Regions from separate parts of the Streptomyces sp. AK02-01A genome, predicted to be linked through region 2. Evidence: predicted binding sites of a transcription regulator. Region 2 holds the regulator's gene; the other holds the start of a gene.
What was found. Region 2 encodes HrcA, which represses chaperone genes, less so after heat shock. Its sites were predicted from a motif close to TTNGCACTCNGNNNNNCNGAGTGCNAA; they were not measured.
Positions count from the first base shown of each region.

Region 1: a site for HrcA is predicted at 10,076-10,102, ahead of groES (co-chaperone GroES). Genes of this name have one in related genera too.

Region 1 is NZ_JARBAE010000015.1:1,405-15,932, reverse strand. Features, by position in the region: gene PV679_RS16375 (MOSC domain-containing protein) at 55-741, shown strand; gene PV679_RS16370 (hypothetical protein) at 794-1,156, shown strand; gene PV679_RS16365 (SDR family oxidoreductase) at 1,179-1,949, shown strand; gene PV679_RS16360 (substrate-binding domain-containing protein) at 2,106-3,215, shown strand; gene PV679_RS16355 (sugar ABC transporter substrate-binding protein) at 3,400-4,734, shown strand; gene PV679_RS16350 (sugar ABC transporter permease) at 4,731-5,723, shown strand; gene PV679_RS16345 (carbohydrate ABC transporter permease) at 5,720-6,652, shown strand; gene PV679_RS16340 (hydroxyacid dehydrogenase) at 6,733-7,794, shown strand; gene groL (chaperonin GroEL) at 7,902-9,527, opposite strand; gene groES (co-chaperone GroES) at 9,623-9,931, opposite strand; gene PV679_RS16325 (hypothetical protein) at 10,326-10,646, opposite strand; gene PV679_RS16320 (polysaccharide deacetylase family protein) at 10,643-11,638, opposite strand; gene PV679_RS16315 (class I SAM-dependent methyltransferase) at 11,722-12,939, shown strand; gene PV679_RS16310 (hypothetical protein) at 12,981-13,343, opposite strand; gene PV679_RS16305 (hypothetical protein) at 13,414-14,064, opposite strand; gene PV679_RS16300 (potassium channel family protein) at 14,292-14,528, shown strand, end outside.
Region 2 is NZ_JARBAE010000001.1:444,917-459,444, reverse strand. Features, by position in the region: gene ybeY (rRNA maturation RNase YbeY) at 1-280, opposite strand, end outside; gene PV679_RS01930 (PhoH family protein) at 302-1,327, opposite strand; gene PV679_RS01925 (carbohydrate kinase family protein) at 1,500-2,612, opposite strand; gene PV679_RS01920 (ribonuclease Z) at 2,919-3,839, opposite strand; gene PV679_RS01915 (histidine triad nucleotide-binding protein) at 3,845-4,204, opposite strand; gene PV679_RS01910 (16S rRNA (uracil(1498)-N(3))-methyltransferase) at 4,367-5,104, opposite strand; gene PV679_RS01905 (nitronate monooxygenase) at 5,101-6,174, opposite strand; gene dnaJ (molecular chaperone DnaJ) at 6,319-7,455, opposite strand; gene hrcA (heat-inducible transcriptional repressor HrcA) at 7,456-8,472, opposite strand; gene PV679_RS01890 (MBL fold metallo-hydrolase) at 8,630-9,358, shown strand; gene PV679_RS01885 (DUF3097 domain-containing protein) at 9,430-10,251, shown strand; gene hemW (radical SAM family heme chaperone HemW) at 10,295-11,527, opposite strand; gene PV679_RS01875 (ATP-binding SpoIIE family protein phosphatase) at 11,567-13,513, opposite strand; gene PV679_RS01870 (two-component system response regulator) at 13,854-14,438, shown strand; gene PV679_RS01865 (long-chain fatty acid--CoA ligase) at 14,498-14,528, opposite strand, start outside.

The sequences.
Region 1 (14,528 bases), on a different contig from region 2:
GTGCCGCTCATTAACGGGCGTTCGTTTGAGGAGTGGGCCGATATCGTGCCGCGTATGAAGCTTCTGACCGTGAATGTGGGCCGGCCCAAGGCCGTGGAGTACAGCGACGCCCCGGGCGGCGCCACGGGAATCGACAAGCGTCCGGCCGACGGTCCCGTCCGGCTGGCGGATCCCGGCCCCAAGGGAAAGGGCGCGAGCGGTGTCGCCGGCGACACGGTCTGCGATCTGCGCCACCACGGCGGCACCGACCAGGCCGTGTACGCCTTCGCGCGGGAGGATCTGGACTTCTGGGAGCGGGAGCTGGGACGGCCGCTGGCCAACGGCGCCTTCGGCGAGAATCTCACGACGTCCGGCCTCGACATCACCGGCGCGAAGATCGGTGAGCGCTGGCGGATCGGTTCCGACGTGGTGCTGGAGACGACGAGCGGGCGGATTCCGTGCCGTACGTTCCAGGGCTGGCTCGGCGAGCGGGGCTGGGTCCGGCGCTTCACCCGGCAGGCCGTGACCGGAGCGTATCTGCGGGTCATCACGCCGGGTGAGGTCCGCGCGGGCGACGCGATCGAGATCGTCCACCGGCCCGCTCATGAGGTGACGGTGGCCATGGCCTTCCGGGCCGTCACTCTGGAGCGGGAGCTGCTGCCGCGCGTCCTCGCCGCCGGTGAGGCGCTGCATCCCGAGGAGCTGAGGACGGCGCGCGAGTACGCCGCCAAGCTCGGCGCCGGCGTGGTGAAACAGCTCTGAGCTGGGGCGCGTTGGACGGAATACCTGGTGTGTACGGGAGCAGGCGGCGCGGATGGACCGGGTGCGGCTCCCGCCCGGAGAGCGGGCCGAGGTCGTGGTGCGGGTGCGGCCCGGTGAGCCGGAGGTGCCGGACGGCTCGCTCGCGGCGCGTGAACGGTTCTTCGAGCTGAGGGCACCGGGGATCAACGGCCGCCGGATGGACAGGGGACGGATCGACGAGACCGTCACACGCGGTACGACGCAGACCTGGACCGTGCGGAACGCCAACGGGATGCCGCACAACTTCCGTACACGGCGTGCGGTTCAGGATCCGCTGTACCACGAGGACCTGGGAATGACGGGCCAGTTCGTGGTGGTGGAGAAGGGCAGGAAGGCGGGCCCTCCCGCCGCGCGCCACGTACATCAGGGGCACTGACACAGGCGCTAACGTGCCGCGTATGACGACTGCTTTGATTACGGGTGCGACAGCGGGGATCGGCGCCGCCTTCGCGCGGCGGCTGGCGGCGGACGGGCACAATCTCGTGCTCGTCGCCCGCGACACCGAGCGCTTGCAGGACCAGGCCACCGAGCTGCACGACCGGCATGGCATCGAGGCCGAGGTGCTGACCGCCGACCTCTCCACCGACCACGGGATCGCGTCGGTGGAGACACGGCTCTCGGATCGCAGGCAGCCGGTCGATCTGCTGGTCAACAACGCGGGCTTCGGGAACAAGGGGCGTTTCCTGGATGTCCCGATGGCCGACGAGCTGACCATGCTGAAGGTGCACTGCGAAGCGGTGCTGCGGCTGACCTCGGCGGCGGTCGTGGGCATGAAGGCGCGCGGGCGGGGCGGGATCATCAATGTGGCGTCGACGGCCGCGTTCGTGCCCCGTGGGACATACGGCGCCTCCAAGGCGTGGGTCGTGCAGTTCACCCAGGGCGTGGCGGGGGATCTGGCGGGCTCCGGAGTACGGCTGATGGCGCTGTGCCCCGGCTTCGTCCGGACCGAGTTCCATGAACGGGCCGGTATGAGTACGGAGGCCATCCCCGGCTGGATGTGGCTGGACGCGGACAAAGTGGTGCCGGCCGCGCTGGCGGATCTGGCGCGCGGAAAGGTCGTGTCCGTGCCAGATCCGCGATACAAGGCGCTGATGGGCGCGGCGAAGCTGACGCCGCGCGGGCTGCTCGGCGGGATCACCTCGAAAACGCGCAAGTACGGCCCCCAGTAGGCGGCCTCTGGGCAGGCGGCCTCTGGCGGCGGATCCGTCGCCGCGCGAACGACTTGATCGAATGATCGAATCTTCCGGCATTCGATCGGGCGCATTAGGGTCGTGACATCCAGGACATCGCCGGTCCGGGACATCACACGCGAGAGGGCCGTCACCGTGCGCGAAGGTGCCGCTGAACGTCATGACCGTCTGCTGAACCTGGTCCGCGAGCGCGGCACCGTACGGGTGTCGGACCTCGCCGCCCGGCTCGGCGTCTCGCCCGTCACGGCGCGGCGGGACGTGGAGGCGCTGGCCGTCCGCGGGCTGCTCGACCGGGTGCACGGCTCGGTGTCCTGGCCCGAGCGGCAGGGCCCGGCGGGCATCGCGCCGGGCGGCGGCGGCCCGGTCCTCGGCATGCTGGCGCCCGCCGCCGCCTACTACTTCGCCGAGGTGATCCGCGGAGCGCACGAAGCCGCCGCGCGCCTGGGTGCCCGGCTGATCCTGCGGGTCTCGGACTACCGGCCGGAGGACGACGCGGCGCACGCGGCCGGGCTGCTGGCGGCCGGCGCGGAAGGACTGCTTCTCGCGCCGAGCTGGACGGAGCCGGGCCATCAGGCCGAGTACAGCGGCTGGATCGCGCGGCTTCCGGTGGACACGGTGCTGGTGGAGCGCCGAGAGGTGCCCGGCGGGCCGCTGGCCGGCCTGGACCGGGTCTGCTCCGACCACGCGCACGGTGTGCTGCTCGCCGTACGCCACCTCGTACGGCTGGGACACCGGGCGCCGCTGCTGGTCGCGCGGTCGGACAGCCCGACCGCGCTGGCCGTACGCGCCGGTTACGGCGAGGCGCTGGACTCGCTGGGACTCCGCGCGCCGCTGCCGGTGATCGATTCCACCTCGGCCGAGCGGGATCCGGAGCGCTTCGAGGCAGCGGCGCGGGCGCTGTGCGCGGCGGTGCGGGCCGGAGAGGCGACCGCCGCGCTGATGCACAACGACGAGGACGCCATCCGGATGGTGCGGCGCCTCGCGGAGCTGGGCGTACGGGTCCCCGGCGACCTGGCCCTCATCACCTATGACGACGAGGTCGCGGCCCTCGCCGACACTCCGCTGACGGCGGTCGCTCCGCCCAAGCGTGAGGTGGGCCGGTGTGCGGCCGAGCTGCTGGTCCAGCGGCTGACCGCGCCTGCCGGAGCGGCGGAGGACGAGCCGCGCCGGCATGTGGAGCTGCTGCCCCGGCTGCGCGTGCGGGCCTCCTGCGGCGCGGCCGGAGCGTCCGTACCGCACACCTGACCGGCCGGCCGCCGGGCCGGCTCCTGAGCCACCGCGCGCGCCACCTCCCGAGTCGATTCCGACGCGATTTCACCGCTCGATTCGATCATTTTTCGATCAATCAATCTTTCGTACTTGACTCCGCTCACGGCGGATCGAAGTATCACGGCCACCGCCTGTCCCCCGTACGCACAGGAGCCGCGCCGTGAGCCGAAGTTGGTCCCGTCCCTTCCACGCCGTGGCCGGCGCCGCCACGGCGCTCGCCGCGCTCGCCGCCCTCACGGCGTGCGGCGGCGGCGCCGACGCTCCGGCCGGATCCGCCGACGCTCCGGTGACCCTCACCTTCTGGGCCTGGACCAAGGGATCGAAGGAGGTCGTGGACGCGTTCAACGCCTCCCACGACACGATCAAGGTGAAGTTCGAGGAGATCCCGTCCGGCGGCCTCGGCGGATATCCCAAGATCGCCAACGCGGTGAAGGCGGGCATCGCTCCCGATGTGCTCTCCATCGAGTATCCGCAGCTCTCCCAGTTCGTCAGCCAGGGCTCGCTCCAGGACCTCAGCGGCTATGTGACCGACGACATCGAGAAGAAGTTCCTGCCGGGCGCCATCCAGTTGACCACTCTGGGCGGACGCAACTGGGCGATCCCGTTCGACGCCTCACCGCAGGTCTTCTACTACCGCACGGACTTCTTCCAGCGGCACCACATCGCACCGCCGCGCACCTGGGCCGAGTTCCGCGCGGCGGCCCGGCGCGTGAAGCAGGTGTCACCGAAAACCAGGATCGCCACCTTCTTCCCGGACGATCCGACGTTCTTCCAGGCGATGGTCTGGCAGGCCGGCGCCCGGTGGTTCAGGACCGGCGAGGACGCCTGGGGCGTCGACACCACGGATCCCGCGTCCCTGAAGACCGCGACGTACTGGCAGGGCCTGATCGACGACGAACTGGTCAGCACCGCCTCGTCGTTCAGCCCGGAATGGACCAGCTCTCTCAAGCAGGGCACCACGGTCGGCTATCTCGGCGCGTCCTGGAGCGCGGGCGTGCTCGCGGGCATCGTGCCGGAGGAGAAGGGCAAATGGGCCGCCGTACCGGTGCCGAGCTGGGACGCGGCCGAACCGGCCAGCGGCATGATCGGCGGCTCCACCTTCGCCGTGAGCAGGACCAGCGAGAAGACCGCCGCCGCCGTCGAGTTCGCCCTGTGGATGTCCACCAGCGAGGCAGGTATCAAGGCGCGAATCGGAGCGAGCACATCGAGCGCCCTGCCCGCCTCGCCCGCCATGGTGCCGGTCGCCCGCAAGGCCTTTGACACCAGCTTCTACGGCGGCCAGGACCTCTACGGCCTGTACGCGAAAGCCGGAGCGTCGATCAGCCCGGGCTGGGTCTGGGGCCCGAGCACCGGCGCCACCAACGCCGCGCTGGGTGACGACCTCGGCGCGGTCGTCGGCGGCGCCTCCACTCTCCGCCACGCTCTCAAGACGGCCCACGACGCGACCGTCACCGATCTGAAGAAGCGCGGACTGAAGGTCGAGGACCCCTCATGACCACCGAGACCGGCACCAGCGGGACCAGCACCGGCGCTACCAGTACCAGCGGGACCAGCACCGGCACGACGCGTCGTGGCCACGGCCCCGGCGTCAGCGCCAAGACCCGAACCGGCGTGGCCGCCGGTGTGCTCCTCGCTCCTTTCTTCGTCCTGTTCACCGTCGCGATGGTGATCCCCATCGGCTACGCGCTCTGGCTGAGCCTGTTCACCGAGAAGCAGTCCGGGCTGGGATTCGACGGGCCCAGGACCGTCTTCCATGGCCTTGGCAACTACGCGGACGCCCTGGGTGACCAGGCATTCCGCGACGGCTTCTGGGTGCTCCTCGGCTACTGCGCCTTCTATATCCCGCTGATGGTCGGCGGCGCGCTGATCCTTTCGCTGCTGCTGGACACGGCACTGGCCCGCGCCCGCCGCTTCTTCCAGCTCGCGCTCTTCCTGCCGCACGCCATCCCGGGGCTGATCGCCGCGCTGATCTGGATCTATCTCTACACACCGCAACTCAGCCCGGTCGTCCAGGCCATGGAGGCCGGCGGCCTCGGCTTCGACTTCTTCTCCTCCGAAGGCACCCTGCCCTCGGTGGTGAACATCGCGCTGTGGGAATGGCTCGGCTACAACGTCGTGATCTTCTACGCCTCCCTCCAGGCCATCGACCGCTCGCTGCTGGAAGCCGCGACCGTGGACGGCGCCGGTCAGTGGCGGCTCGCTCTCAGCATCAAATTCCCTCTGATCCGCGCCTCGTTGGGTCTGGTGCTGCTCTTCACCGTCATCGGTTCGCTCCAGCTCTTCACCGAGCCGCTGATCCTCAGCCGTGGCTCGGGATCCGCGGTCACCAGCACCTGGACGCCCAATATGTACGCCTACAGCGCCGCCTTCGAACGCAACGACTACGGCCTCGCGGCCGCCGCGTCCGTCCTCATCGCCCTTGTCGCCGCCGCGCTCTCCTTCGGCGTCACCCGCTTCTCCAACCGGAAGGAGGCACGGGCATGACGTCTCCTCTTGTGGTCGACCCGGCCACCCGGCTCCCGTCCCCGCGTCCCGGGACCGCCGGCCGCACTCCTGTCCGGGCGACCCGTCCCGCCACCAGCCGCCGGCTGTCCAGGTCCGCCGTCAACGGAGCGCTGCTGCTCGCCGCCGCGTACACCCTCTTCCCTCTGATCTGGCTTGTCACCGCCGCCACCAAGGACGCCGGCAACCTGCTCGGCGGCGATGTGTTCTCCTTCGAGGGCTTCAGCCCCGGCCAGAACCTCTCGACCCTGTCGTCCTACCAGGACGGCATCTACTTCCGGTGGTACGGCAACTCCCTGCTCTACGCGGGCGTCGGCGCCCTCGGCTGCTCCCTGGTGAGCGTCGCGGCGGGCTACGCCTTCGACAAATACCGGTTCCCGGGCAAGGAGAAGCTGTTCGCCGTCGTCCTGCTGGGCGTACTGCTGCCCTCCACGGCGCTGTCGCTCCCGCTCTATCTGCTGGCGGTCAGGACAGGCACCATCAACACCTACTGGTCGGTGCTGATCCCCGTGCTGGTCAATCCGTTCGGCGTGTATCTGTCCCGGATCTTCAGCGCCGGCTATATCCCGAACGAGGCTCTGGAGGCGGCCCGCATCGACGGCGCGGGCGAGCTGCGCGCCTTCTGGTCGATCGGCCTGCGCATGATCATGCCGGGCTTTGTGACCGTCTTCCTCTTCCAGTTCACCGCGATCTGGAACAACTTCTTCCTCCCCCTGGTGATGCTCTCCGACCGGAACCTCTACCCGCTGAGCCTCGGTCTCTACAACTGGCACAGCAACGCGAACAGCGACCCGACCTTCTATCCGATGGTCGTCACCGGCTCCCTTCTCGCCGTCACCCCTCTGATCATCGCTTTCGTCTCCCTGCAACGACACTGGAAGGCCGGACTCACCGCCGGCAGCGTCAAATGACCAGCGTCAGATGAGCAGCGTCAGATGACCAGCGTCAGATGACCAGCGCCCAGTGACCCACGAGGAGCTTGAGTTCCACCATGCACCACACCACTGACAACCGGCCCTCCTCCGGCGGCCGGACGCCACGCGACCGGCCGTCCGCACTGCTCTCCATGGGTCCCGGAATCGCGGAACGGCTGCTCACCGAGGACCACCGGGCCCGGCTGACCGGCCTCGTCCGTACCGATCCCACGCTGATCGCGCATCAGCTCTCCGACCCGGCGCCCGCCGTCGCCGCCGCCCTCGCCGAGGCCGAACTGCTCCTCACCTGCTGGGGCGCGCCGCCGCTCACCGCCGGCGTCCTCGATGCCGCGCCCCGGCTGCGGGCCGTCGTCCACGCCGCCGGTACCGTCAAGCACCACATCACGGACGCCTGCTGGGAACGCGGCATCGCGGTCACCTCGGCCGCCGCCGCCAACGCGCGCCCGGTCGCCGAGTACACGCTCGCCGCGATCCTCTTCGCGGGAAAGAACATCCTGGGTTCCGCCCAGCGCTACCGGAATCTCCGCACCGACCACGACTGGCGGGAGGAGCTCGGCCGCTCGGGCAACTACCGCCGTACGGTCGGCATCGTCGGAGCCTCCCGTATCGGCCGCCGCGTCATCGAGCTGCTGCGCCCCTTCGATCTCGATGTCCTGCTGTACGACCCGTATGTGGACGCGGCCGGCGCGGCGGCGCTCGGCGTGGAGTGCGTACCGCTCGACGAACTCTGCGCCCGTGCCCAGGTCGTCTCCGTCCACGCTCCGCAGCTTCCGGCCACCCGCCATATGATCGGCGCCGCACAGCTCGCCGCGATGCCGGACGGCTCGACCTTGATCAACACCTCGCGCGGCTCGCTCATCGACGAGAGCGCGCTGCTGCCCGAGCTGGTCTCCGGCCGGCTGCGCGCCGTGCTGGATGTCACGGAGCCCGAGCTGCCGCCCGCCGACTCCCCGTTGTACGACCTGCCGAATGTGCTGCTGACGCCGCATGTCGCGGGCTCCCTGGGCGGCGAGATCCACCGTATGGCCGATCAGGCGCTCGACGAGGTGGAGCGCTATGCGCGAGGACTGCCGTTCGCCGATCCCGTGCATCCGGCGGCGCTGGACCACTCCGCGTAGCGCGCCGCGCTCCCGGACCCGGCGGACGCCGGAAAGCACCGCGAACGCGCCGAGGCCCGGTGCCCCCGCGAAGGGGCACCGGGCCTCGGTGCGTTCAGCCGTACGCGTCAGTGGCTGTGGCCGTGGCCGCCGTGACCGGCGTCGGACTCCTCCTCGGCCGGCTTCTCGACGACCAGGGTCTCGGTCGTGAGCAGCAGGGAGGCGATGGACGCGGCGTTCTCCAGCGCGGAGCGCGTGACCTTGACCGGGTCGATGACGCCGGCCTTCACCAGGTCGACGTACTCGCCGGTCGCGGCGTTGAAGCCGTGGCCCTTGTCCAGCTCCGACACCTTGGAGGTGATGACGTAGCCCTCAAGGCCGGCGTTCTCGGCGATCCAGCGCAGCGGCTCGACGACGGCGCGGCGGACGACGGCGACACCGGTGGCCTCGTCACCCTCCTTGCCGAGGTTGCCTTCGAGCACCTTGGCCGCGTGCACCAGAGCGGAGCCACCACCGGAGACGATGCCCTCCTCGACCGCGGCGCGGGTCGCGGAGATGGCGTCCTCCAGACGGTGCTTCTTCTCCTTCAGCTCCACCTCGGTGGCGGCGCCGACCTTGATCACGCACACGCCGCCGGCCAGCTTCGCGAGGCGCTCCTGGAGCTTCTCGCGGTCCCAGTCGGAGTCCGTGGACTCGATCTCGGCCTTGATCTGGTTGATACGGCCGGCCACGTCGCCGGAGTTGCCACCGCCGTCGACGATGGTCGTGTCGTCCTTGGTGATGGTGACGCGGCGGGCGGAGCCCAGCACGTCCAGGCCGGCCTGGTCGAGCTTGAGGCCGACCTCCTCGGCGATGACGGTCGCACCGGTGAGGGTGGCGATGTCGCCGAGCATGGCCTTGCGGCGGTCACCGAAGCCGGGAGCCTTCACCGCGACCGCGTTGAAGGTGCCACGGATCTTGTTGACGACGAGAGTGGAGAGCGCCTCGCCCTCGACGTCCTCGGCGATGATCAGCAGCGGCTTGGAGCCACCCGCCTGGATGACCTTCTCCAGCAGCGGGAGCAGGTCCTGGATGGAGGCGATCTTGCCCTGGTGGATCAGGATGTACGGGTCGTCGAGGACGGCCTCCATACGCTCCTGGTCGGTCACCATGTACGGCGACAGATAGCCCTTGTCGAAGGCCATGCCCTCGGTGAAGTCAAGCTCCAGACCGAAGGTGTTGGACTCCTCGACGGTGATGACGCCGTCCTTGCCGACCTTGTCCATCGCCTCGGCGATCAGCTCGCCGACCTGCTGGTCCTGCGCGGAGAGCGCGGCCACGGCGGCGATGTCGGACTTGTCCTCGATCGGGCGGGCGGTCGCGAGGAGTTCCTCGGACACGGCCTTGACCGCCGCGTCGATGCCCTTCTTCAGGGAAGCCGGGGAGGCGCCGGCGGCGACGTTGCGCAGGCCCTCGCGGACCAGCGCCTGGGCCAGCACGGTGGCGGTGGTGGTGCCGTCACCCGCGATGTCGTTGGTCTTGGTCGCCACCTCCTTCACGAGCTGCGCGCCCAGGTTCTCGTACGGGTCCTCGATCTCGACCTCACGGGCGATCGTGACACCGTCGTTGGTGATGGTGGGGGCGCCGAACTTCTTGTCGATGACGACGTTGCGGCCCTTGGGGCCGATCGTCACCTTCACCGTGTCGGCAAGCTTGTTGACGCCGCGCTCAAGGGCGCGACGGGCGTCCTCGTCGAACTTCAGGATCTTCGCCATGGGAGCTTCTGTGTCCTCTCAAATGAGATGCGCCCCTGTCCGCCCGGCGTTCGCAGGGGGGCCAGGGGCGCATCTCAAAAGCGATCTTGGGTGAATTACTTCTCGATGATCGCGAGCACGTCGCGAGCCGAGAGGACGAGGTACTCCTCGCCGCTGTACTTCACCTCGGTGCCGCCGTACTTGCTGTACAGAACGACATCACCGACGGAAACGTCGAGCGGGAGCCGCTCGCCGTTCTCGAAACGGCCCGGGCCCACAGCCAGGACGACGCCCTCCTGGGGCTTCTCCTTGGCGGTGTCCGGGATAACCAGGCCAGAGGCCGTGGTCTGCTCGGCGTCGAGCGGCTGGACCACAATGCGGTCCTCAAGCGGCTTGATGGCAACCTTGGTGCTGGCGGTCGTCACGATCCGACCTCCCCCTTCGGAGATCTCACGGGGTTAACTGTCTGAGTGGCGACCAGGTGGGCCCGTCGTCGCGGGTGCCGGACCTGCCAGTCGCGCTTTGGCACTCTCCAGTGGGGAGTGCCAGACCTGAGACTATGACCGCGATTAGCACTCGGTCAAGCGGAGTGCCAATGCGCGTCGGCGTGGCGGATTGGTCTCGACTGGAGAACGAGGCCGCCGGGACCCTGGTTTCGTACGACCGTATGAAGATGCGTTGTATGAACGCATGCACCGGTGAGACGGCCGAGAGGCGTCCGCGCGGCGGTACGGAGGGCACCCGCCGAGCCCGCCGCGCCGACGCCCCGGCCGGCCACGCGCCCCGCCCCGGGCGCGCGCCGTATCCGGGCCCGGAGGCTTACGGGAAGTCCTCCTGACCGCCCGTCGCGGCGCCCTGTTCCCAGATGCCTCGCAGCAGCCGTTCCTGCCGGCCGCAGACCTCTCGCGGCTGCTCCCCGTGCGGCAGCCGCGTCCTGACCAGATGCGGCTTCACTCCTTCCGGGCCCGGATGGCCCAGAGCATGGACCGACGCGTGCGGGCTCACCTTCTGCGCCGCCTTGCGGCCCAGCCGTTCGATCGGGTCCACGGACGGCGCGCACCCGGTCAGCAGCGCGCCGCAGCCGGCGAGGAGCGCACCGGCCGCCAGCAGGCCGGCCAGTAGCCGGTGCGCCGGTCTCATACGTAGTCCTCCAGCTTGGCCACGGCATAGCCCCTGCCGGTGATCGTCTTCATCACCTGGCGGATCATGTCGGGCATGGTGCCGTTCCAGTCCCCGGGCCCGCGGAAGTGCGTGAGGATGATGTCGCCGGAGTGCAGGTCCTCGTCCCACTCGCGCCATTCCATATGGTCGGGGAACGCCTCGGACGCCCACAGCGGCGCGGCCTTCACCCCGCACTCCTTGGCGGCCCTCAGCGTGTCCACGTTGTAGTTGCCGTACGGCGGACGGAAGAGCGGAGGCCGCTTCCCGAACCGCTGCTCAAGGTTGTCCTGCTGCTCGCAGATCTCCCGCTTCTGCTCCTCGTACGACAGACCGGGCATGTAACGGTGGTTGATGGTGTGGTTGTGCAGGGACACGCCGCGGTCCTGCATCTGCTTGAAGTAGCCGTAGTTGTCCTTGGTGACGTAGTCGCTGAGGAAGGCGCTGTACGGGATCTTCAGCTCACTCATCATCCGCAGCAGTTCCGGGTCCTTCTCGGCGCCGTCGTCCATGGTCAGGAAGACGACCTTGTCCTTGACCGGAACGGTGGTGAAGATCGGCGGCAGCTCGTCGCCGCCCTCGACCTCGAAGCCCTGGCGGGTGGTGATGCGCGGCTTGACCGCGGGCGGCGGCGGCGCCGCCAGCGGGGTCGCGGCGAGCCCCCACTTCTTGGCCGCGATGGCGCGCGCCGCCTGGGTACGGCGCACGTTCTCGGCGTACTCGGCGCGGGCACCGGCCGAACCGGGCTGGTGTTTCCCGGCCACCTGCTGACCCGGCCTGCCCTCGGCCGCCGTATGGCTCTGCTGCCCGGCCGCGCCCTTGGCCGGCGGCGACTTGGCCGATTCACCGGTCTCCACACCGCATGCCGAGCCGACAGCGGCGACCAGAAGCGCCGCCAGAACCGCACGGCTCCGCCTGCCTCTCTTCGCCATCACTCTTGTCACCATTTTTTCGTTTTGTCGTACTAGCTGCATGGCGTCGCATCCTGTCAGCGCGCGGCGCCGCCGCCCGGCCGACACTCGCCGCCCGGCACGCACCATCGCCCGGCTGGCCCACAATGGGGCGGGTGACCGACCGCGTTCCCTCCTCCTCCCTCGCCGATCTGCTCTCCGCCGAGGGCCAGGCGCTCCTCGCCGAGCTGCGCGACCACGACCCCGCGCGGGAACTCGCCCTCGCCACCCGGCTGCGCCGCGAGCACCCGGCCGAGCTGGTCTCGGCGGCCCTGGCGCAGGCGCGGCTGCGCCAGCGCGCGGTGGCGAAGTTCGGCGCGGAAGACGCATACCGCATGTACTTCACGCCCAACGGCGTCGAACAGGCCACGCGCTCCAGCGTCGCCGCCCACCGGGCCGCCCGGTTCCACGACCTCGCTCCGGCGGCGGCCGTCACCGACCTCTGCTGTGGCATCGGCGGCGACGCGATCGAGCTGGCCCGCGCCGGCTTCGCCGTGACGGCCGTCGATCTCGACCCGCTGACCTGCGAGATCGCCAGGACCAATGTGCGGACCCTGGCGCCCGGCGGCCCGGACCCGACGGTGATCCGCGCCGATGTCCTGGAGTACGACCTGACCGGAGCCCGCGCCCTCTTCATCGATCCGGCGCGGCGCGGCGGCCGAGGCAGGATCTTCGATCCGGAGGCGTACTCACCACCGCTGTCCTGGGCGGTCGACGCGGTACGCCGAGTGGGCACCGGAGCCGTCAAGATCGCGCCCGGCATTCCGCACGAACTGATCCCGGACGATTTCGAGGCCGAGTGGATCTCGGACGGCGGCGATGTCAAGGAAGCCGTGCTCTGGTACGGCGCAGACGGCCCGGAGGCCGTCGTCCCCGGTGCCCGCCGCGCCACGCTCCTGCCCTCCGGCGCCACGCTCACCGGCCGCGGCCTGCCCGACCCGTCCGTCCGCAAGACCGGCCGGTTCCTGTACGAACCGGACGGCGCCGTCATCCGCGCGCATCTGGTCGCCGAGGTGGCCGAAGAGCTGGACGGCGGCCTGATCGACGAGACCATCGCCTACATCACGGCCGACGAACCGCGGCCCACGCCGTACGCCACCGCCTACGAGATCACCGACGAACTGCCCTTCAGCCTCAAGAGGCTGAAGGCCCTGCTGCGCGAACGCGAGGTGGGCATCCTCACGGTGAAGAAGCGCGGCTCCGCGGTCGAACCGGAGGAGCTGCGCCGCCGTATGAAGCTCAAGGGCCCGGGCACCTCGACGGTCTTCCTCACCCGGGTGGCGGGCGCGCCCACGATGCTGATCGGCCATCCGGCACGGACCTGACCTCCGGGCCCGCACCCGCTCCGGCGGCCTCCGGCGATGCCCTAGAGGTCGGTCAGCTCATCCGCGTAGATCTGCGACAGCGGCTGCGGGCCCACGTACTGCTGGCAGTTGCACTGCCGGAGCTCGTAGCGCAGCGGCTTCTTGTCCTCGTCCCACTCCGTCGGCACCTCCACGTCCTCGTGGCACTTGCCCCGCCGGTCGTGCTTCGCCAGATGGTGCGTGCAGCCACAGATCGGCTCCGGTGGTTTGTGGGCCTCCTCCAGGGCCCGCCGCTCCTTCTCCACCAGCTTGAAGCGTTCGACTTTCCGCTCATGCCGGGTCTGCAGCGCTGTCCGGCCCGTGTCGGCTATCCAGCCGAAGCCGCCCACGAGGAAGAAGATGAAAATCCACCAGAGCCAGTCCATCCGCCGCCCCTTAACCTGAATGGCGCATGTATAACCTCTTCAGGATATGACGGACGTGAGGAAACCCGCCTCAGCGGTGCGCGCCGCCGCCACCGCGCACCGGGCCCGGTGTAAGCAATCGCTCTGACCAGCTCTGATGCCGGAGCGACTGAGTGACTCCCAGCAGACCGGTCACCAGCACCGTGATCCCGAGGCCCAGCGCGTACACCGTCTCACCCACGGTGACCGATTCCGTTCCGGCGCCGGTCGGACGGACGGCGCGGACGGTCTCCCACACTCCCAGCAGACACAGCACCACGGACGGCAGCAGCCAGACGACGGACCGCCAGTGCGCCCGCAGGCGCACATCCGTCGCACGGTCCGGGCCGAGCGCCGCCCAGGCGTCCAGCCGCTGCCGTATGTCACGGCCTCTGCTCAGCCAGAAACCGACCGCGACCGCCGCCGGCACCAGGAACACCGCCGCGAGCACCAGCGCCACCAGTCCGGTCACCTGACCCAGACCGCCCTGCTCGAAGCTCTCGATCGCCAGCCCCACGGCCGCCCAGCCGACCACGGCGACCGCCGCCACCAGCCAGAGCAGCACCAGCCGTCCGATCCCGAGACCGCGCCCGGTCAGCGTCACCATGGCCGCGGCCCGGTCGGCGAGCCGCGCCTCACGGTCGGGCCAGGGACATGTCTCCTCGGGCGGCGGAGGCGGCGGCAGCGCAGCTCGGCTGATCATTGGGCAGAGGTTAGCGGTACGTGGCGGTGTGACGCGGCCAGGGTGCCCGGCGGTACGGCACGGGCCGGTACAAGCCGGTACGGGGTCCGCACGGCCGGTCCCGGCGGCACGCGGATGTGTGTCGGACGCCGCCGCCTCACCGCTCACCAGTAGTTTCATGGCGAAAGCCCGGCTCCCGCCGCGCATCTCCTCCGCGCGTCCACCGCTCCCGCCGACCGAGGTCCGCCATGCCGCCACTGTCCCTCCCGTATCTGCTGAAGAGGCTGCTGCGAAGTGAGCACTGGCGGCGGCTCCATGTCCGCGCCTCCCTGTGGGCAGCGCTGATCACCGTGCTGGTCCTGCTGTGCGGCTCGTGGCTCATCGTGGTGGTCGAGACTCCGGCGGCGAAGGCGACCATCACCTCGTTCCCGCTCGCGCTGTGGTGGTCCGTCGAGACCGCCACCACGGTCGGATACGGAGACCTG
Region 2 (14,528 bases):
CGGGACAGAGCACGATGTCACCGAGGAGCCCCTGCGGCGGCTCCTCGTCGTCCTTGACCGGCGGGCGCAGCTCGTCCATCGGGAAGGACATGACATCCGTCGGACCCGGCAGGTCCATCCACTGCATGTGGAGCTGTTCCATGGCGGCGGCGTCCACGACGATCACCGAGAGCTCGGAGAGCGGGTGGATGCGCATCCGGGCGAGCGCGTAGCGGGCGACACCGAGGATCGCCTGCTCGTCGACCTCGGTGCCTGACTCGTTGTTGACGTCGATCGACATGGTGCGCTGTGGCTCTTTCGGTTAATGTCCCAGCCCGTTGCGGCTGTCGTACTTTTCGTACGCGTCGACAATACGGCCGACGAGCTTGTGCCGTACGACATCCTGGGACGTGAGCCGGGAGAAGTGCACATCGTCGAGGCCCTCCAGGATGTCCTGGACCTGACGCAGACCGCTCTTCGTGCCGCCGGGAAGGTCGACCTGGGTGATGTCTCCGGTGATGACGATCTTCGATTCGAAGCCGAGCCTCGTCAGGAACATCTTCATCTGCTCAGGGCTGGTGTTCTGTGCCTCGTCGAGAATGATGAAAGCGTCGTTGAGCGTCCGGCCACGCATGTACGCCAGCGGCGCGACCTCTATCGTGCCCGCCGCCATCAGGCGAGGGATCGAGTCGGGGTCGAGCATGTCGTGCAGCGCGTCGTAGAGCGGCCGCAGATACGGGTCGATCTTCTCGTAGAGCGTGCCGGGCAGGAAGCCGAGCCGCTCACCCGCCTCGACGGCCGGTCTGGTCAGGATGATCCGGTTGACCTGCTTGGACAGCAGGGCCTGGACCGCCTTCGCCATCGCGAGATAGGTCTTGCCGGTACCGGCGGGACCGATACCGAAGACGATCGTGTGCTTGTCGATCGCGTCGACATAGCGCTTCTGGTTGAGGGTCTTGGGTCGGATCGTCCGGCCGCGGCTGGACAGGATGTTCTGGGTGAGCACTTCGGCGGGCGTCTCGGGACCGTCCGCGCCGCCGTTCTCGCTCGCCCTGAGCATGGCGATCGAACGTTCCACTGCGTCCTCCGTCATCGGCTGACCGGTGCGGAGCACCAGCATCATCTCGTCGAACAGGCGCTGGACGAGCGCGACATCCGCCGCGCTGCCACTCGCACTGATCTCGTTTCCCCGGACATGGATGTCAGCGGCCGGGAACGCCTTCTCGATCACACGCAGCAGGGAATCCCCGGAGCCCAGGACTGTCACCATCGGGTGATTGGCGGGGACGGTGAACCGGGCACGTGCCTGCCCCTGCGCGGGGCTCTGGGCTGTAGGTGTCTGAGTCATGGGCCGGCTCTGTGGCCTGCACATACCTCCCGTTGCAGGGTTCTCGCTGCTCGACAACCTCTGAGGTACCAGCGTACGACTCCGCGCTCGGCAGGCCCTAGGGCTTTTCCGGTGCCATTCCTGGGAACTCTCCGTGGCCGGACGGCCCGGTGACGGTGCCGGAGAGCACCGGTCAGGCCGAGCGGCCGAAGCCGATCGTCGGTACGGCCCTGCGCAGCGGCCACGGTCTGGTCGGCGCGGGCAGCAGCTTCTCCAGGAAGGCGTAGCGCCGCAGCGCCGCCGGGTCCTGTTCCGGTGATCCCTGGACGTACTGCCACCAGGCCGCGACCTCCGCCCAGCCGGGCGCGGAGAGCGAACCGCCGAATTCCTGCACCGAGAGCGCGGCGGTCAGCCCGGCGAAGGCCAGCCGGTCCGCGAGCGGCCAGCCGGCGAGCGTACCGGTGACGAATCCGGCGACGAAGACATCGCCCGCGCCGGTCGGATCCAGGGCCTCCACGGCGATGGCCGGGACCTCGGCGGTGGCGCCGTTGGCACCGTCCACGGCGTACGCGCCCTCCGCGCCCAGCGTGACGACGGCGACCGGCACCCGCTCCGCGAGGACGCGTGCGGCGGTCCGCGGGCAGTCGGTGCGGGTGTAGCGCATCGCCTCCTCGGCGTTGGGCAGGAATGCCTCGCAGTACTCCAGATCGGCCAGTCCCGCCAGGTCCCAGCGGCCGGTCTCGTCCCAGCCGACATCCGCGAAGATCCGCGCTCCGGCGCGGGCGGCGCCGGCGATCCACTCCTCGCGGCGGCCGGGCGTCAGCGCGGCGACGGCGGCGCGCGCCCGAGGCGGGCACTCGGGCACGGCGCCTTCGGGAGGCGGGGCCTCATGGCCGTGCGAGACCATGGTCCGCTCGCCTTCGTAGGCCATGGAGACGGTGACCGGCGAGTGCCAGCCGGGGACGGTACGTGAGCGGGAGAGGTCGATGCCCTCGCCCTGTTCCAGCGCGTCCCAGCAGTACTCGCCGTAATGGTCGTCGCCGAAGGCCGCGGCGAGCGAGGTGTGCAGTCCGAGACGGGCCAGCGCGCTCGCCATATTGGCGATGCCGCCGGGGCTGGAGCCCATTCCCCGGGCCCAGGACTCCGTGCCGCGCACGGGCGCGGTGTCCAGGCCGGTGAAGATGATGTCGAGGAAGACCGTGCCCGTGAGATAGACATCACACTCCGGGTCGTCCGGGACGCGCAGTGCGCCGAGCGGATCGACATGGGCGGTGTGTTCCTGCGGGTCTCCGTTGGATGTGATCACGGCGGGCTCCCCGGTCGCGTGCGGATCCGGACAGTGTGCCCGATCCGCCGCGCCGGGGCCGGACGAAGGCGGTCTCCGACGCTTCCGTGTCAGCGGCCGCCGCGCCGGATCCAGGCCCTGGGCCGCGGCCTAGGCCGGGTCTGACACATAGCGCCGTCCGCCCGGAGGGCGGGGCCCGCGACGTCTGGTGCGTGCGGTCCCAAGGCGGAGGATCATCCGTGTACTGGACGTACTCGGATGACTCCGACAACGCGGTGAGCGTGCGTGCCAGGCGTCGCAGGCCAGGCGGGATGTGTCAGACAGGGCCTAAGGGGCCTGAGGGCTGTCCCGCTTGGGCAGGGACACGCGCGTCAGATCGGCGGCGACGGTCAGTTCGCCCTCGAAGCCCGCCGCTCGGGCCTGCCGCTCGAACTCGCCGGGATCGCCGTACCGCTGCGAGAAGTGGGTCAGTACGAGATGCCGTACGCCCGCCTCCCGTGCCACCCGCGCCGCCTGGCCCGCGGTGAGATGGCCGTGGTCGGTCGCCAGCCGGATGTCCTCGTCGAGGAAGGTCGACTCGATGACCAGCATGTCGCAGCCCTCGGCCAGCGCGTACACGCCGTCGCAGAGCCTGGTGTCCATGACGAACGCGAAGCGCTGGCCCCGGCGCTCCTCACTGACGTCGTCGAGAGTGACGCCGTTGAGTGTTCCCTCGCGCTGGAGCCGTCCGACGTCCGGACCCTTGATGCCGTGCGCGGCCAGCCGTGCCGGGATCATCCGGCGTCCGTCGGGCTCGGTGAGGCGGTAGCCGTACGCCTCGACGGGATGCGAGAGCAGATGTGTGTCCAGGATGTACGCGGGAGTCCTGGCGAGGATCCCGTCTCGCGTGACCGGCTCCTCGGCCAGCTCGACGGTCTCGCGGTAGGCGGTCGCGTACCGCAGCCGCTCGAAGAAGTGCCGGCCGCTCGCCGGATAGTGGGCGGTGATCCGGTGCGGCACCTGGTCGAGGTTGACGCGCTGGATCACTCCGGCCAGACCGAGCGAGTGGTCACCGTGGAAGTGCGTGACACAGATGCGGTTGATGTCGTGCGCGGCCACTCCCGCGCGCAGCATCTGCCGCTGAGTGCCCTCGCCCGGGTCGAAGAGAAAACCCTCGCCGTCCCATCGCAGCAGATAGCCGTTGTGGTTGCGGTGACGGGTGGGCACCTGGCTGGCCGTGCCGAGCACCACCAGTTCGCGTACGGACAACGCCGTTATCCGGGAGGCCAGTTGAGGCCGCGGCCGCCGAGCACATGGGCGTGCGCGTGAAAGACCGTCTGTCCGGCGCCGGCACCTGTGTTGAACACGATCCGGTAGCCGCTGGCGTCGGTCTTGTCCTGGGCGGCGACCGCGGCCGCCTCGGTCAGCACATCGGCGGCGATCGCCGGCTCGGCGACGGCGAGGGTCCCGGCGTCCGGATAGTGCACGCGCGGAATGACCAGAACATGGGTCGGAGCCTGTGGGTTTATGTCCCGGAAGGCGACGGTGGTCGCCGACTCCCGGACGACGGTGGCCGGCACGTCCCCCGCGACGATCTTGCAGAACAGGCAGTCGGCCTGTGGTTCTCCCGCCATGGTCCGGGCCTCCTCGAATCCGGCGGACATGCCGCCGGTCGCTGCTGACGATGCTGACTGAGTGACTCATTCACTGACTGACTGGCTGACCGGCCGGCTGATTCGCTGACGACGCCGCCGATCGGTACAGCGCATGCTATCGGCCGTGGCGCGGCCGGGCGATCAGGACCAGCGGCCCGTGCGGCCGAGCAGGAGAGCCGTGGCCGCCGTGCCCGCGGTGGAGGTCCGCAGGACGCTGCGGCCCAGCCGGTACGGCTTCGCGCCGGCCTCCGCGAAAGCCGCCAACTCCTCCGGGGACACGCCTCCTTCGGGTCCGACGACCAGCACGATCCGGCCCTCGGCGGGCAGCGGCGCGGTGGCCAGCGGCTCGCTGCCCTCCTCGTGCAGTACGGCCGCGAAGTCCGCGTCCGCGAGCAGCGCGGCCACCTGCCTGGACGACAGCGCGTCCATGACCTCTGGGAAGCGGAGCCTGCGGGACTGCTTGCCCGCCTCCCGGGCCGTGGACCGCCATTTGGCGAGGGACTTGGCGCCGCGCTCGCCTCTCCACTGCGTGACACAGCGCGCGGCCTGCCAGGGCGCGATGGCGTCGACACCGGTCTCGGTCATCGTCTCGACGGCCAACTCACCGCGGTCGCCCTTGGGAAGAGCCTGGACGACGGTGATCCGCGGCGACGGCTCCGCCTCCGTCCGTACATCGGTGACGTCGATGTACAGCCGGTCCTTGCCCTCGACCGCGGCGACCGTGCCGTACGCGCCGGTGCCCGCGCCGTCCGTCAGCACGATCTCCTCGCCGACGCGCAGCCGCCGTACGGAGACGGCGTGCCGGCCCTCCGGACCGTCCAGCGTGACCGAGCCCGGCCGGAGCGTGCCGCCTTCGACGACGAAGACAGGAGCGGTCACGAGTCGTTGCCCTGGATCAGCGACGACCTGGTGGCTTCGAGCTCGGCGGCGAGCAGCTCGACGAGCTGGCCGGCCGGCAGCTCACGGGCCATGCGGTGGCCCTGTCCCGCCCACAGCGCCATGCCCTGGGCGTCGCCCACCTTCGCCGCGGCCTTGCGCAGCCCGGCGGTGAGGTGATGGACCTCGGGATAGGCGGACGGAGCGTACGGACCGTGTTCGCGCATGAAGCGGTTGACGAGCCCGCGCGCGGGCCGTCCGGAGAAGGCCCGGGTCAGCTCGGTCCTGACGAACAGCGGATTGGTCATGGCCTGCTTGTGGACCACGTTGGCACCGGACTCCGGGCACACCAGGAACGCCGTCCCGAGCTGCGCCGCGTCCGCGCCCGCCGCGAGGACCGCGGCGATCTGGCCGCCGCGCATCAGGCCGCCGGCCGCGATGACCGGGAGCTGTACGGTCTCCCGCACCTGGGACACCAGCGAGAGCAGTCCTATGCCCGCGCCGTCGGTGGCCGGATCGTCGCGGTGGGTCCCTTGATGGCCGCCGGCCTCGATGCCCTGGACGGAGACGGCGTCGGCGCCCGACCACTGCGCGGTCTGCGCCTCTTCGGGAGTCGTCACCGTGACCACGGTGAAGGTCCCGGCCCGTGCGAAGGCGTCGAGGATCTCGCGGGTCGGGCAGCCGAAGGTGAACGAGACGACGGGCACGGGGTCGTCGAGCAGGATCGCCAGCTTGGCCTCGTAGCCGTCGTCCGAGCCGGCCTGAGGGTCGCCGAGCGGAGTCTCGTACCAGGTCGTCTCGCCGGCGAGCTGGTTCCGGTAGACCTCCACGGCCGCCTGGTCCGCGTACTGGCTCTGCGGCATGAAGAGATTGATGCCGAAGGGCTGGCCGGTGAGACCGCGAAGCTGTTTGACCTCTTCGTACATGCCGTCCGCGGTTTTGTATCCGGCGGCGAGGAAGCCGAGACCGCCGGCCTCGGAGACGGCCGCGGCGAGCTGTGGGCAGGAAGCGCCGCCCGCCATGGGGGCCTGCACGATCGGATACCGGCAGAGATCGGTCAGTGCGGAGGACATGGAGGCATCGTGCCATGCCCCTCGCGGCGGCCACGAATCGGCTCAGGGCCCGGCCCGCGCCACAGGAGCGGCGCGAGAACAAGCCAACCGGCGGAACACGCCGAAGGCCCGGGGTCAGTCCCCGGGCCTCCGTCGCGCCTGTGCCTACCGTCCGTTGAAGGCGTCCTTCAACCGCGAGAACAGCCCCTGCTGTCCCGGCTGGAACTGGCCGGTGGGCCGTTCCTCGCCGCGCAGCTTCGCCAGCTCCCGCAGCAGCCGCTCCTGCTCCGGGTCCAGCTTCGACGGGGTCGTCACCTCGACATGCACGATCAGGTCGCCACGGCCGCCGCCGCGCAGATGCGTGATGCCGCGTCCGTGCAGCGGGATCGACTGGCCGGACTGCGTGCCCGGCCGTACGTCGATCTCCTCGACGCCGTCCAGCGTCTCCAGCGGACACTTCGTGCCCAGCGACGCCGCCGTCATGGGAATGGTCACCGTGCAGTGCAGATCGTCGCCGCGCCGCTGGAACACCGCGTGCGGCAGCTCGTGGATCTCGACATAGAGATCACCGGCGGGACCGCCGCCGGGCCCGACCTCGCCCTCGCCGGCGAGCTGGATGCGCGTGCCGTTGTCGACACCGGCCGGGATCTTGACCGTGAGCGTACGGCGGGACCGGATGCGCCCGTCGCCCGCGCACTCCGGGCACGGCGTCGGCACCACGGTGCCGAAGCCCTGGCACTGCGGGCACGGCCGGGAGGTCATGACCTGGCCCAGGAAGGACCTGGTGACCTGCGACACCTCACCGCGGCCGCGGCACATGTCACAGGTCTGCGCCGAGGTGCCCGGGGCCGCGCCCTCGCCCGAACACGTCGTACAGACGACGGCCGTGTCGACCTGGATGTCCTTGGTCGTGCCGAAGGCCGACTCGTTGAGGTCGATCTCCAGCCGGATCATGGCGTCCTGCCCGCGCCGCGTCCGCGACCGCGGGCCGCGCTGCGACGCCGTACCGAAGAACGCGTCCATGATGTCCGAGAAGTTGCCGAAGCCACCGGCTCCGAAACCGCCCGCGCCACCGCCGCCGCTCGCCGAGAGCGGATCCCCGCCGAGGTCGTAGACCTGCTTCTTCTGCGGGTCCGACAACACCTCGTAGGCGGCGTTGATCTCCTTGAAGCGCTCCTGCGTCTTGGGATCGGGATTGACATCCGGGTGCAGCTCACGGGCGAGCCGCCGGAATGCCTTCTTGATCTCGTCCTGAGATGCGTCGCGGCGCACGCCGAGTACGGCGTAGTAGTCCGTGGCCACTTACGACTCCGCCAGGATCTGTCCGACGTAACGTGCCACTGCGCGTACCGCTCCCATCGTTCCGGGGTAGTCCATGCGGGTCGGTCCGACCACGCCGAGTTTGGCGACTGCCTCGTCGCCCGAACCGTAGCCGACCGCGACGACGGACGTGGAGTTGAGGCCCTCATGGGCGTTCTCGTGCCCGATTCGTACGGTCATGCCCGGGTGCTCCGCCTCGCCCAGCAGCTTGAGAAGCACCACATGCTCCTCCAGCGCTTCCAGCACCGGCCGGATGGACAGCGGAAAATCGTGTCCGAAGCGGGTGAGATTGGCGGTGCCGCCGATCACCAGCCGCTCCTCGGTCTCCTCGACCAGGGTTTCGAGCAGCGTCGCGAGGACCGTGGACACCGTCCCGCGGTCCTCCTGCTCGAACGACTCGGGAAGATCCTGCACAAGCTGAGGGACGTCCGCGAAGCGCCGTCCGACGATCCGGCTGTTGAGCCGGGCCCGGAGATCCGCGAGCGAGGTCTCACCGAAGGGCGCGGGACAGTCGATCATGCGCTGCTCGACCCGGCCGGTGTCCGTGATCAGCACCAGCATCAGCCGGGCCGGAGCGAGCGACAGCAACTCCACATGGCGCACCGTCGAGCGGGTCAGCGACGGATACTGGACGACGGCGACCTGCCGGGTGAGCTGCGCCAGCAGCCGTACCGTACGGCCCACGACATCGTCGAGGTCGACGGCCTTGTCGAGGAAGTTCTGGATGGCACGGCGCTCGGGCGAGGACATGGGCTTGACCCCCGCCAGCCGGTCCACGAAGAGCCGGTAACCCTTGTCGGTCGGGATGCGCCCGGCGCTGGTGTGCGGCTGGGCGATGAAACCCTCGTCCTCCAGCACCGCCATGTCGTTGCGGACGGTGGCCGGCGAGACACCGAGCTTGTGCCGCTCGGTCAGTGCCTTGGAGCCGACGGGCTCCTCCGTGCCGACATAGTCCTGGACGATGGCGCGCAGGACTTCGAGTCTGCGTTCGCTGAGCATCGCGCACACCTCCAGCTCGTCCGTCGGATGGGGCTTGGCACTCGGTCCACGGGAGTGCCAGTTCCCCCGCCTCAGTGTACGGCCGTTGGGTACACCCCTAGCAAGGGCGGCCACGCCATCTCGCGCTCACGTCGTCCGCTGCCGCTAGCGTCCTCGTATGAACGTGGCTTGGGAAGAGCGCGGCTGGGAAGGGCTGGCGGCGGCGGTCGGCAGACGCCGGCTGCCCGGCTGGGACGCGACGGTCGGCCTGGTGGCCGGTGACCACGCGGTCCTGTTGTACGACACGGGATCCACCGTGCGCGAGGGCGGTGAACTCCGCGACCAGACGAGCGCGCTGCTCGGCGGCCGGCGAGTGACGCATATCGCACTGAGCCATCCGCACTTCGACCATGTGCTGGGCACCGCGGCGTTCGCCGGCGCGGAGGTGTACGGCGCCGTCGGCGCGGCCGAGCTGCTGGCGCGGCAGGGCCCGGGGCTGTACGAGGACGCCGTACGTGAAGGAGTGGCGGCGCCGGAGGCCGCGGAGGCGGTGGAGCTGCTGGTACTGCCGCGGCACGCGGTGTCCGGCGAGGTGGCGCTGGATCTGGGCGGTCGCCGGGTGCTGCTGGCGAACGTCGGCCCCGGGCACACGGCTCATGACCTCGCCATGCTCGTGCCCGGCTCGCCGGATGTGGTCTTCTGCGGCGATCTGGTGGAGGAGTCGGGCGAACCGCAGGCCGGTCCCGACGCGATCACCGCCCGCTGGCCGGCCGCCCTGGACCGGCTGCTGGCGCTGGGCGGAGCGGACGCCGTCTATGTGCCGGGCCACGGGGCCGTGGTCGACGCGGCGTTCGTACGGGCGCAGCGTGACGCCCTCGCCGTACGTTTCGGCGCGTCTCCCCGGTAAGAGCTGTCCCGTGATCCCCGGCGGACGCAAGGGGACAGCTCTTGGCCGCCGGTGCGCCTATCGTCTGTCGAATGCGCAGCTACAACCCCGATCTGACGCCGCCGTGGAAACGCTCCACGCCCGCGCCCGAGGTCCCGGCGGAACCCGATCTGGTGGTCGAGGAGGTGTCGACGGGCTTCTGCGGCGCGGTGATCCGCTGTGAGAAGACCGCCGAGGGACCGACGGTCACACTGGAGGACCGCTTCGGCAAACACCGGGTCTTCCCGCTGGTGGAGCGCGGATTCCTGCTGGAGGGCCGCGTGGTGACCCTGGTCCGGCCGTCGGCGTCCGGACCGGCGCGGCCGGCCCGGACGGCTTCCGGCTCGGTCGCCGTGCCCGGCGCCCGCGCGCGCGTGGCCAGGGCGGGACGCATCTATGTCGAGGGCCGGCACGACGCGGAGCTGGTCGAGAAGGTGTGGGGCGACGATCTGCGCGTCGAGGGCGTGGTCGTGGAGTATCTGGAAGGCGTGGACGACCTCCGCTCCGTCGTCGCGGAGTTCGGCCCGGCGCCCGGTGCCCGGCTCGGCGTGCTGGTCGACCACTTGGTGCCCGGGTCCAAGGAGTCCGGGATCGCCGCTCAGGTGACGGGTCCGGACGTGCTGGTGGTGGGCCATCCGTACATCGATGTCTGGGAGGCGGTGAAGCCGTCCGCCGTGGCGATCCCGGCCTGGCCGTCCGTACCGCGCGGTGAGGACTGGAAGACGGGCGTCTGCCGGGCGCTGGGCTGGCCGGAGAACACCGGCGCGGCCTGGCAGCACATCCTGTCCCGCGTCCACTCGTACAGGGACCTGGAGCCCGCGCTGCTGGGATCGGTGGAACGGCTGATCGACTTTGTCACGGAGCCCGTGGCGTAGGGCCTGTCCGGCGCGACCGCACCGCGTCCGCGCCGGAAGTGCCTCAGTCCACCAGGTCCCTGACCACCGCGTCCGCCAGCAGCCGGCCGCGCAGCGTCAGCACCGCGCGTCCCGCCGCGAAGGGCTCCGGCTCCAGCAGTCCGTCCGTCACGGCCCGGCCCGCCGCCGCCAGCCCCGCCGGCGCCAGCAGCGACAGTTCGCAGCCGTCCGACAGCCGCAGCTCCAGCAGGACGCGTTCCACCCGGCGGTCCTCCGCGGTGAGGATCTCCCGGCCCGCGCCCGGTGAGCGGCCCTGGGCCAGCGCCGCCGCGTACGCGCCGGGATGTTTGACGTTCCACCAGCGCACACCGCCGACATGGCTGTGGGCTCCGGGACCCGCGCCCCACCAGTCCGCGCCGCGCCAGTACAGCTCGTTGTGCAGACAGCGGGCCGCCTCCGAGGTGGCCCAGTTGGACACCTCGTACCAGGAGTAGCCCGCCCGCGCGAGCACGGAGTCCGCGATCAGATAACGGTCCGCGTGCTCGTCGTCGTCCGTCATCGGCACCTCGCCGCGCCGGATGCGGCGGGCGAGCTGGGTGCCCTCCTCCACGATCAGCGCGTATGCCGAGACATGGTCCGGCCCCGCCCCGATCGCGGCGGCGAGTGACTCCCGCCAGTCGTCGTCGCTCTCTCCCGGCGTGCCGTAGATCAGATCGAGGTTCACATGCTCGAAGCCGGCCGCGCGGGCCTCCGCGACACACGCTTCGGGCCGGCCCGGAGTGTGCGTACGGTCCAGCACCTTCAGCACATGCTGCTTCGCGCTCTGCATCCCGAAGGAGATGCGGTTGAAGCCGCCCTCCCGCAGTGCCTCCAGATACGCCGGATCCACCGATTCCGGATTGGCCTCCGTGGTGATCTCCGCGTCGTCCGCGAGCCCGAACTCCGCACGGATCGTGCCCAGCATCCGTACCAGATCCCCGGCGGCCAGCAGCGTCGGCGTACCGCCGCCGACGAACACCGTACGGACCGGCCTCGGGTCGTCGCCCAGCACCTTCCTGGCCAGCCGGACCTCGTCGGCGAGCGTCTCGGCGTAGTTGTCGCGGGAGGCCAGCACGCCGCCGGAGCCGCGCAGCTCGGTCGCCGTGTACGTGTTGAAGTCGCAGTAACCGCAGCGGGTCGCGCAGTACGGAACGTGCAGATAGAAGCCGAGTGGCCGGTCCGTCGCGCCCTCCAGGGCGTGCCGGGGCAGCTCTCCGGTCTCGGGCATGGGGTCACCGTCGGGCAGTGCGGAAGGCATGCCCCCATTGTCCCGTACGCGGCAGGTGAGCCGTCCGCGTCACTCGGCCTGGAACACCAGCAGCGCCACATCGTCCTCCGGCGGTGTCTCGGCGAACTCGTGCACGGCCCGCCGTATCCGCTCCGCGACACCCTGCGCCGTCAGTCCCACACATCCCGCCAGGGCTCGTGCGAGCCCGTCGCCGTCGTCCAGCATCCGGGCGCCGGAGCGCCGCTCGGTGACTCCGTCGGTGACACAGAGCAGCGTGTCGCCGGGCTCCAGGTCGAAGGTGCTGCTCTCGTACGCCACCTTCTCGACGACTCCGAGCAGGAGCTGCGGGTCCGCGGCGGTCCGTACGGTCCCGTCGGGCCGCAGCAGCAGCGGCAGCGGATGACCGGCGCTCGCGAGGGTGCACCGTATCCGGCCTTCGGTGCCGGGCAGCGGCATCAGCTCGCCGTACAGCAGCGACAGGAAGCGGGACTGGCCGCCCTCGGACGGCGCGGTCGCGACGCCCGGCAGTGCCTGGCCGACGGCCGGCGCGACCAGCGGCGACGCCGATTCGGCCGCCTCCGTCGCGTCGTCGAGAAGCAGCCGGTTGAGACGGTCGAGTACGGCGCCGACGCGGTAGCCCTCGCGGGCGAGCAGCCGCAGCCAGGGACGGGCGAGGCCGGTGACGACGGCGGCTTCGGGACCGCTGCCCTGGACATCGCCGAGCATGAAGCACCAGCGGTCGCCGGGCGGGCACGGAAAGACGTCGTAGAAGTCGCCGCCCGCGAGACCGTGATCGCTCGGCTCGTACACCAGGGAGCTGGCGACACGCGGTATCCGGGCGACCTGGCTGGGCAGCAGTCCGCGCTGGAGGACCCGGCTGATGGTGGCCTGGCGGGCGTAGCGGCGGGCGGCGCCCACGGCCAGCGCCACCCGGCGGGCGAAGTCCTCGATGAGTGCGGTCACTTCGTCGGGCACACCGGTCTGTCCCGGCCGGCCCAGCATCAGCGTGCCGAGGCTGCGTCCGTTGGCGAGCAGCCGGCAGGCGAGAGCCACTCCGCCGGCACCGCCGCCCGGAGCCGGGTCACCCGGGTCGCGGACGCCGGGCCAGGGCACGCGGACCGGCCCGCCGCGCGGCGGGTCCGGCAGCCGCGGCGGCTCCTGCTCCAGGACCGCGCGCAGCGACTCGATCCGCGACTCGTCGGCGTGCCAGACACGCGCGAGCCGAGGTGCGGCGCCGGTCTGCGCGTTCTCGCCGTCCAGCCAGACCGCGCACCACTCGGCGAGCCGTGGCACCAGGAGCTGGCCCGCGAGTGCGGCGACCAGGTCCTCGTCGAGCTGCCCGGAGAGCAGTTCGGACGCCTCGGCGAGGAAGGACAGCGCGCCCCGGCCGGCCCATTCCGGATCGTCGCGCACGGTGCGCCGGGTGGCGGGAGCGAGTATCTCGGCGGCGCGCAGTCCTCGGCGCAGCGCCGGCTCCGCGCCCTGGCCCGCGCCCGCGTCCCGTCCTTCGAGCGGCAGCCGCGCCCAGACGGTCTTGAGCCCGGAGCGATAGGTGATGCCCCAGCGTTCGGCGAGCGCGGCGACGAGTTCGAGACCGCGGCCGTACTCGGGAGTGCCGGACGGCGCCTGTCCCCGCGCGTCGCTCTGGATGGCCCGCCCCGGATGGTGGTCGGACACCTCCAGGACGAGCGCGGCCGGCTCGTGGTCCTCCTCCGCCGGGCCTTCCTCCGGGTCCTCCAGGCGGCAGAGCAGCTCGACGGTGGTACCGGCGTGTACGACCGCGTTGGTGACGAGTTCGCTGACGATCACCACCGCGTCCTCCGCGAGCAGATCGGTGCTGTGCCTGCCCGGTGGACAGCCACCGTCGCCACGGCAGAAGGTGCAGGTGGCGAGGAGCCCGAGACTGGTCCAGTCCGCCAGCGCCGCGCGCGCGAAGCGGCGCGCGGCGGACGGGGCGAGCGGATTGCCGGGCAGGCTGGTACGTGACGTGGACCGCGTTTCCCTCCGTAACGGCACCTGCGATGCCGGACGGTGACGGGATTCACGCGGGATCGGAATGGGCCCCACTGCGGCTCCTGATCCAGTTGTGGCGATGTGCCGCTTACGATCCCGACAGAGTGACAGACGGCGGGCGCTCGCCGGGCGTGTTTGGAAAGGAGCGCCGTCCGCCCGGAATGCGGGGCGCGCGGTGTCCGGAAGAAGTGACGTATGTCCGTCGCGGACCGAGGCCGCCGCCGAGCACGGTGACCAGCCCGCGAGACACGGGGCCAAACCGCCGGAACGGCGTGCGAAATGGCTCCGAACAGAGGATTCTTGCCCCCTGGCCGAATCAGGGGCCGGACAAGGAGAGACCGGAATGAGCGGGAAGACAGCCACCATGGATCACGCGAGCATCCTTCTCGTCGATGACATGGAGGACAATCTCGTCGCGCTCGAATCGGTCCTGGCGTCTCTCGACGAGCCGCTGGTGAGGGCGCGTTCCGGCGAGGAGGCGATGCGGGCCCTGCTGCGGCAGCCGTTCGCGGTGGTCCTGCTGGATGTCCGTATGCCCGGCATGGACGGTTTCGAGACGGCTTCCCGGATCAAACGCCTCGACCGGGCCAAGGACACACCCATCATCTTCCTGAACGGCCCCGACTCCGACAGCGGTTACGCCTTCCGCGGATACGCGACGGGCGCGGCGGACTTTCTGACCAAGCCGTTCGATCCCTGGGTCCTGCGCGCCAAGGTCAGCGTCTTCCTCGATCTGCACCGGAAGAACCGCCAGTTGGAGCGGATGCTGGCGCGGGAGCAGGAGTGTCTGGGACAGATCGCCGACCGGCTCTCCTCGATCGAGGAGGAGTTACGGCGCGGCGGCCCGAACGAACTCGCCGTACTCGGCGGCCAGTTGGCGCGGATCGAGGACGCGCTGGACGAACTGCTCCGGGGCCGGGACAAATAGGCCGAGCCGGTACGGGACGGCGCCCCGGCCGCGCGCGGTCGTCCGCGCCGCCGTCCGGCTCAGGACTCCCGGGAGCCCTGGTACATCTCC